One region of the Paenibacillus sanfengchensis genome, then DNA from elsewhere that is predicted to be linked to it. Evidence: predicted binding sites of a transcription regulator. Region 1 holds the regulator's gene; each other region holds the start of a gene.

Region 1 (2,273 bases):
TCTCGCCACCGAGCGGGAAGCGCTTCGCTTTTTTATCAAGCTTGAAGACTTAAGCACGGTCTACTGGATCGAGAGCAATGGCAATTACCGCAGCAAATCGCTGCAAATCTTTGCGGTGCCGATCGATGTGAGCACCCAATTGAAGGAATTTTTCTTCAACAAGAAGAAAAGTGTAGTGATGACTTCGGCGACCCTCTCGGTCGACAAGTCCTTCCAGTACATGATCGATCAATTGGGGCTGACCGAAGCGGCGGAGCAGGAGCGGCTCAACACCTCTATGCTTCCGTCCCCGTTTAATTACCGGGAACAGGCCTTACTTGTCATTCCGCGGGATTTCCCGAGCGTGAAAGGCAGTGTCGGAGACGACCATTTTGTCTCTACGCTCGTTCGGTCCTTGGCCGATACGGCGATCGCCACCCACGGGAGAATGCTGGTCCTGTTCACGTCATACCGGATGCTGCGGCAGGTGTATGATCCGCTGAAGGAGCTGCTTGCCGGACAGGGGATCACCGTAATCGGGCAGGGGATGGACAGCGGAAGCCGAACGAAGCTGACCCGCCGGTTTCAAGGACAGCAAGCCTCAGTTCTGCTTGGCACGAGCAGTTTCTGGGAAGGCGTTGACATTCCCGGCGAGGCCTTGACGAGCCTGGCAATCGTTCGCCTGCCGTTCCAGCCTCCGAACCATCCGCTGGTGGAGGCGAAAAGCGAGAGGCTGCAGCAAGAGAAGAAGAACCCGTTCATGAAACTGTCCGTTCCCCAAGCCGTTATCCGCTTTAAACAGGGTTTCGGCAGACTGGTCCGGTCCTCGCAGGACCGCGGGATCGTGGTGGTTTATGATACTCGGATCTTGGAATCCTATTACGGTAAATACTTCTTGTATTCTTTGCCCGGACCGAAAATGGAGCATATGCCGTTGGAGCAGATGGTGCCTCGAATTTCGGAATGGTTAAACGCCGGGGAATCGTAAGTGTTCCTCAAATCGTGTAAGTAGGGGGAAATTTGATGAAATCGGAAAAAATTTCGGATGCAGTGGTTCGCCGCCTGCCGGTGTACCTGCGCTTTCTCAATGAACTCAGCCGCCGGGAGGTGCCTACGGTCTCTTCGCAGGAACTTGGGCAGAAGCTGGATTTGAATCCGGCGCAAATCCGTAAAGACCTGGCTTACTTCGGAGATTTCGGGCGCAAGGGAATCGGCTACGACGTAACGTATCTGATCGAGAAAATTCGCCAAATTCTGAACCTGGATCAGCAAATTAATGTAGCTTTGATCGGGGCCGGTAATCTTGGCCACGCGTTGTCCAATTATAACGCGTATGTGAAAGATAATATGAAAATTGTAGCGGTCTTTGACGCATCCCCCCACAAAATCGGGACGCAGATCAACCATATTACGATTCAGCCGATCGAGGAGCTGGTGGATACGGTGCGGAGCAGCAACATCCGCATCGGGATCATCACCGTACCCGATGTGGAAGCGCAGCGGGTTGCCGATCAATTGGTGGCTGCGGGAATCGGAGCGATTTTGAATTTTGCGCCAACCATCCTTAAGGTGCCTTCGGAAGTGCGCGTGCATGCGGCGGATTTCACAACCGATTTGATGAGTTTGGCTTATTATCTGGATGGCGGAAAGGAACATACGGAACATGACGCGAAAATGGCTGATTAAAGACGGTACCTTCGCGGTGCCGGATCAGAAAACCCCGATCATCCGGGGCTATATGCTGGTCGAAGGAGACCGGATCACATACGTCGGAACGGAGCGCCCGCAAGGCGTGGAAGGGGCCGAAACGTTTGACGGCAAGGGGCTGTTGTTTCTCCCCGGGTTGATCAATACGCATGGTCATGCGGCGATGTCGCTCTTGCGCGGCTATGGAGACGACATGGTGCTTCAGGAGTGGCTGCAGGAGAAAATGTGGCCGATGGAAGCGAAGTTTACCGGCGAGGATGTATATTGGGGAACGGCCTTGTCCGTGCTGGAGATGCTAAAGGGCGGAACGACCACCTTTTTGGATATGTACGACCATATGGAACAGGTAGCTTCCGTCGTGGATCAATCGGGAATCCGCGCCGTATTGACTCGCGGCGTAATCGGGCTCTGTCCTCCTGAGGTGCAGCAAAGCAAGCTGAACGAAGCGGTGAGCTTTGCGCGCGATTGGCACGGCAAGGCGGACGGACGAATCACCACCATGATTTCGCCGCACTCTCCATATACTTGCCCTCCGGATTACATTGAGAAAATTGTACAGGCGGCACATGAGCTGGATTTGCCGATGC
Region 2 (2,273 bases), on a different contig from region 1:
ACCGAGCTGCGGCTGATTCCGGGCGTCCCGCATCGCCTGCAGCACTTCCCGCCGCGTCACCGAAGAAATCAGCTTCCGGTTGCGGTCGACGACGGGCAGAAAGTCGATCCCTTCCCACACCATGATCTGGGCCGCCGAAGCGAGCGACGTTTGCAGCCCGACCGTAATCGGATGCCGTGTCAGACACTTTTCAATGCTCTGATCCCCGCTGAGATCTTCCACATCCTTGCGGCTGACGATGCCGATCACCCGGTTCCATTCGTCCACCACCGGAAAATGCTGCGCCCCGGTCTCGATCGACAGCTGATCGAAATCGGAGATGTTGCTGGTCACCTTCAACATGTTGACTCTCGGCTTGCGCACGACGATATCTTCCACAAGCATAATCTTCTTCTTGATCAAGCGGTCGAAGATCGCCCGGTTGATCATCGAGGCTACCGTAAACGTATCGTGCCGCGAGGAAATGATCGGCAGCGATAAGCGGTCGGCCAGACTTTTGACTTCCCGGCTCGTTCCGAAGCCGCCGGTAATCAGCACGCCCGCCCCTTGCTCCAAAGCGAGCGAATGGGCATCCTCCCGGTTCCCCACGATCAAAAGGCTTCCCGCATCGATATAGCGGGCCATGGCATCGATCTTCATCGCGCCGATCACGTATTTATGCAGGTTTTTATCCAGACCGTCGGCTCCGCCAAGCACATGTCCCTCGACGATATCGACGACGTCCCCGAACGTCAGTTGATCGGTAATATTCCGCGGCTTCTTCTCCACGCGAACGGTCCCGATCCGCTCCTTCGTAATAACGATTCCGAGATTTTCCGCTTCCTTTACCGCACGGTAGGCGGTTCCTTCGCTGACTCCCATTCCTTTCGCCAGCTTGCGCACCGATATTTTGGTTCCGATTTTGAGACTCTCGATATGCTGTAGCAGCTGCTCGTGCTTCGTTACACTTTCTTCATGCCCCTGCAACTGTTACACCCCCAATCTCAATCTGTACTATTCTGTATCTATTATACACCATATCAACGCAAAAAAAAGCGGACATTCCGTGAGCAAATTTCGCCGGAAGATCCGCTAAACACTCGATCGCTTCATTTCGCCATTTCCTGAAATTTTGCCCTGTTCCGGAATGAACGTGAGGCGAATCACTCGGACTTTGACGGAATACCGAAGCCTTATGCAGAAACATTTTGCGTTGCGCCAATATGTGATTTGTATCACAATGCCATGATGACCGGTTGATATAATGATCGCAAATGCTTCAATATTTAAATAAACAGGAGGACCAAACTTATGAGCCAAACCTTTAAAACCACCGTCAACGCTACGGAGTACCCGCCGCAATTAAAGCATAAAACGATTTTTGCCGCCTTCAACAGCCTGGAGCCTGGAGAAGCGATGCTGCTTATCAATGATCACGATCCCGTGCCGCTGCGCTTTCAATTCGAAGCGATGCATCCCGGACGCTTTACCTGGGACTATCTGGAGCAAGGCCCGGACACTTTTCGTGTAAAAATCGGGAAAACGGAATAACCGAGGAGGAGATCCCATTGGCCACGATTGAGGTCCTCGATGAGAAGACCCTAAAAATCAAGGTAGGCCTTGAAGACGCACTCGCCATGATTGCCGAGGCCGAAAACGATCCGGAGCGTTATGCCGCTGAAATCTTGATGATTGCCGAGAAAATGCCGGAGTTTGAATACACCTACTTCTGTTTCTACGCCTACGACACGGCGGCTTTATTCGAAAAAATGCTCGGCATCGATCCGAAGCAGTATCTCTCCTTCTCGCTGGATGCCCCCGATTCATTCTTCTATACCCTCTATGGAGGTATGAAGGGGCTCAGCGGAATGGCACGCCTGTCCAGCGCTTTGGCTGCCGAGGCGTAAGCAAGCCCGAATTCCAAATCGGCCGGACCCTTCAACGCACCTTCAAGGTGAGCGAGGGTCCGGCCGATTTTTAGTTATCAGCGACCGAGAATGCGGAACCGCTTATTGTCACATCGACTTGCGCCTTTCCATTACCGCTCGTGTACGTGTAACTTGAAGCCCCATGCTTATATCCGGGCAATGAATCCGGGATGGTTAACGCGCTTTCTTTGATCCCCATAGAGAGCTTGTAATTGCTTGCGCCTTGATCGATGTGGAGACTTCCGGCACCGTTTTTCAACTCAAATTTGATTGTTTTGTTAAATCCTTTCGGCAGGATGGCCGACATACTCCCCTCATTGCTCGTAAGATTCAGATCCGCGTTCACGGCCGGCAAAGAGATGCCGG
Region 3 (2,273 bases), on a different contig from region 1:
GTGGTTATTGGTCTCTAGAGGGAAAAACGCTGGAGGAAATTCAGCTTAAGCCTTTCCAGGAATGGCAGCATGACTGGTTGAAAACATATAGCAACTGAGGTTTCAAATGGATGACGCTGCAGCGTACAGCCCGGGATCTCTCCCAGGCTGTTTTCGAAGTCCAATCAGATGCGGCAAATCTCATTCGGACATAGTTCACAATGGCAAATATCCTGCAACATGACCAAATCCTTGATCACAATCATGCCGTTCTCGTATTCCAGCGCGTCCTTCTTTCGCAGATCGCTCAGCATCCGGTTTACGCTCTCCCGGGTAGCGCCGATCATGTTGGACAGGTCGGTGTGCGTAATCTTCTTGTTGATAAGGATGTTGTCGCCATGCTGTTCGCCGTACGTGTTGCTCAGACGGATCAGGGTTGAGCAGAGGGCGCCCGGTTTGCCGTACATCATCAGGTCGCGGAATTTGGTCTGCGTCAGGCGGTGGTGGATACCCATCCATTTCATGAAGTCAATGGCGAAATCGCAGTGTTGGCAAATCATAATTTCAAGGTCCTTCTGCTCGATGACGCCGATTTCGCTATCCTCGATCACCTCGGCGGTGAAGCTGTGCTTGGTGCTGAAGAAGGGATCGGCCTGGCCGACCATATCGCCGCGACCGTACATGTATAGAATCAACTCTTTGCCTTCGTCGGTGGATTTAGTCAATTTGATCCGGCCACGCTTAACATAGAACAGTTTATCGGAAAAGTCGCCCTCCCAGAAAAGATGGGTTCCTTCGGGATACGTCTTATCTTTCATCGTAACAAGTAGCCGGTTAAAGTTTTGCTCCGTAAAGCAGCTAGTATTGCCGCGGGGTTGTGTGGCGCTCACCATTTCACTCATTTTAATTTCCCCTTTGCACTCCTAAATTTATCTGAAAATTTAAATTAATTATATAACGTTTCTTCGTATTTGAGTGGCCTGTAAAGACTGAAAAAGTGTCGAAATTTCAACATTGTGACTATTTTCACTTTTTGAAGTTGATTTATTTCACTAACCATGTGATTCATGATACATTGAAATGCCGGCAACCAAGACGGAGAATAAACCCGTGATGTAAGGAAGATATGAAAACGAATTGTGAAAAAACAAACACCAAGATGAAATAAAAGCAATTGTTTTAAACTACGTGAAAAAATTCACTATACAAACTTAAGCGGATGTGGTATGCTTTAACCATCAAGAGAAGCGCAAGGCTTCACAAGGATAAACCAGAAAGTGAAATTATTCACAATATATAAAAGGTTTATCCATAACCCCACTTAGGAGGATGAGAGAAATGGCCGTTAAGAATGATGCGACGACGAAAGCAGCCCCAGACGCACAGCAGTACACCCAAACTTTGATCGACAAGGCAAAGAAAGCATCCGAAGCGTTCATGAGCATGGATCAAGAGCAAATTGACAAAATCGTACAAGCGATGGCCTTGGCCGGACTCGACAAGCATATGTATCTGGCGAAGATGGCCGTTGAGGAGACCGGACGCGGCGTTTATGAAGACAAGATCATCAAGAACATGTTCGCGACCGAATACATTTACCACAGCATCAAATACGACAAAACGGTAGGTGTTATTGAAGACAACCAATTCGACAGCTTCCAGAAAATCGCCGAACCGGTGGGCATCATCATGGGGATTACTCCGGTAACGAACCCAACGTCCACCACGATTTTCAAATCGTTGATCGCCATCAAGACACGTAACCCGATCATCTTCGGCTTCCATCCATCCGCTCAGAAGTGTAGCGCGGAAGCGGCGAAGATCTTGCTCGAGGCCGCAATCAAGCACGGAGCTCCGGCCGATTGTATTCAATGGATCGAGAACCCTTCGATGGATCGTACGAACGCGTTGATGAATCATCCTGATGTGGCCTGCATCTTGGCTACAGGCGGTTCGGCGATGGTGAAGGCCGCATACAGCTGCGGGAAACCGGCTCTCGGCGTAGGTCCTGGTAACGTGCCTTGCTTCATTGAGAAGAGCGCAAACCTGGATCAAGCGGTGAATGACCTGATTCTGTCGAAAACGTTCGACAATGGCATGATTTGCGCATCCGAGCAAGCGGTTATTATAGAAGAACCGATTTTTGACCAAGTGAAGAAGAAAATGATTGCCAATGGCTGCTATTTCGTAAATAAAGACGAAGCCGCCAAATTGACCGCCGGTGCGATCATCGCCGAGAAGTGTGCGGTCAATCCTAGCATCGTAGGTCAATCGGCCGTTAAAATTGCAGAAAT

The links. Region 1 encodes Rex, which represses fermentation and respiration genes when NADH is low (regulators of the CRP and FNR family bind a similar motif). Its sites were predicted from a motif close to TTGTGAAATATTTCACAA; they were not measured.
Region 2: V4U84_RS06330 (DUF2249 domain-containing protein) is a predicted target of Rex. The motif match lies at 1,203-1,220, and genes of this name have one in related genera.
Region 3: adhE (bifunctional acetaldehyde-CoA/alcohol dehydrogenase) is a predicted target of Rex. The motif match lies at 1,255-1,272, and genes of this name have one in related genera.

What each region holds. Positions count from the first base shown of each region.
Region 1 covers NZ_JBAGJC010000004.1:156,430-158,702, forward strand. Annotated here, with positions in the region: gene dinG (ATP-dependent DNA helicase DinG) at 1-967, shown strand, start outside; gene V4U84_RS09960 (redox-sensing transcriptional repressor Rex) at 1,003-1,665, shown strand; gene V4U84_RS09965 (amidohydrolase) at 1,643-2,273, shown strand, end outside.
Region 2 covers NZ_JBAGJC010000003.1:8,046-10,318, forward strand. Annotated here, with positions in the region: gene V4U84_RS06325 (DRTGG domain-containing protein) at 1-966, opposite strand, end outside; gene V4U84_RS06330 (DUF2249 domain-containing protein) at 1,291-1,530, shown strand; gene V4U84_RS06335 (hypothetical protein) at 1,548-1,886, shown strand; gene V4U84_RS06340 (M56 family metallopeptidase) at 1,957-2,273, opposite strand, start outside.
Region 3 covers NZ_JBAGJC010000005.1:20,104-22,376, reverse strand. Annotated here, with positions in the region: gene V4U84_RS11980 (hypothetical protein) at 1-98, shown strand, start outside; gene V4U84_RS11975 (Crp/Fnr family transcriptional regulator) at 165-881, opposite strand; gene adhE (bifunctional acetaldehyde-CoA/alcohol dehydrogenase) at 1,318-2,273, shown strand, end outside.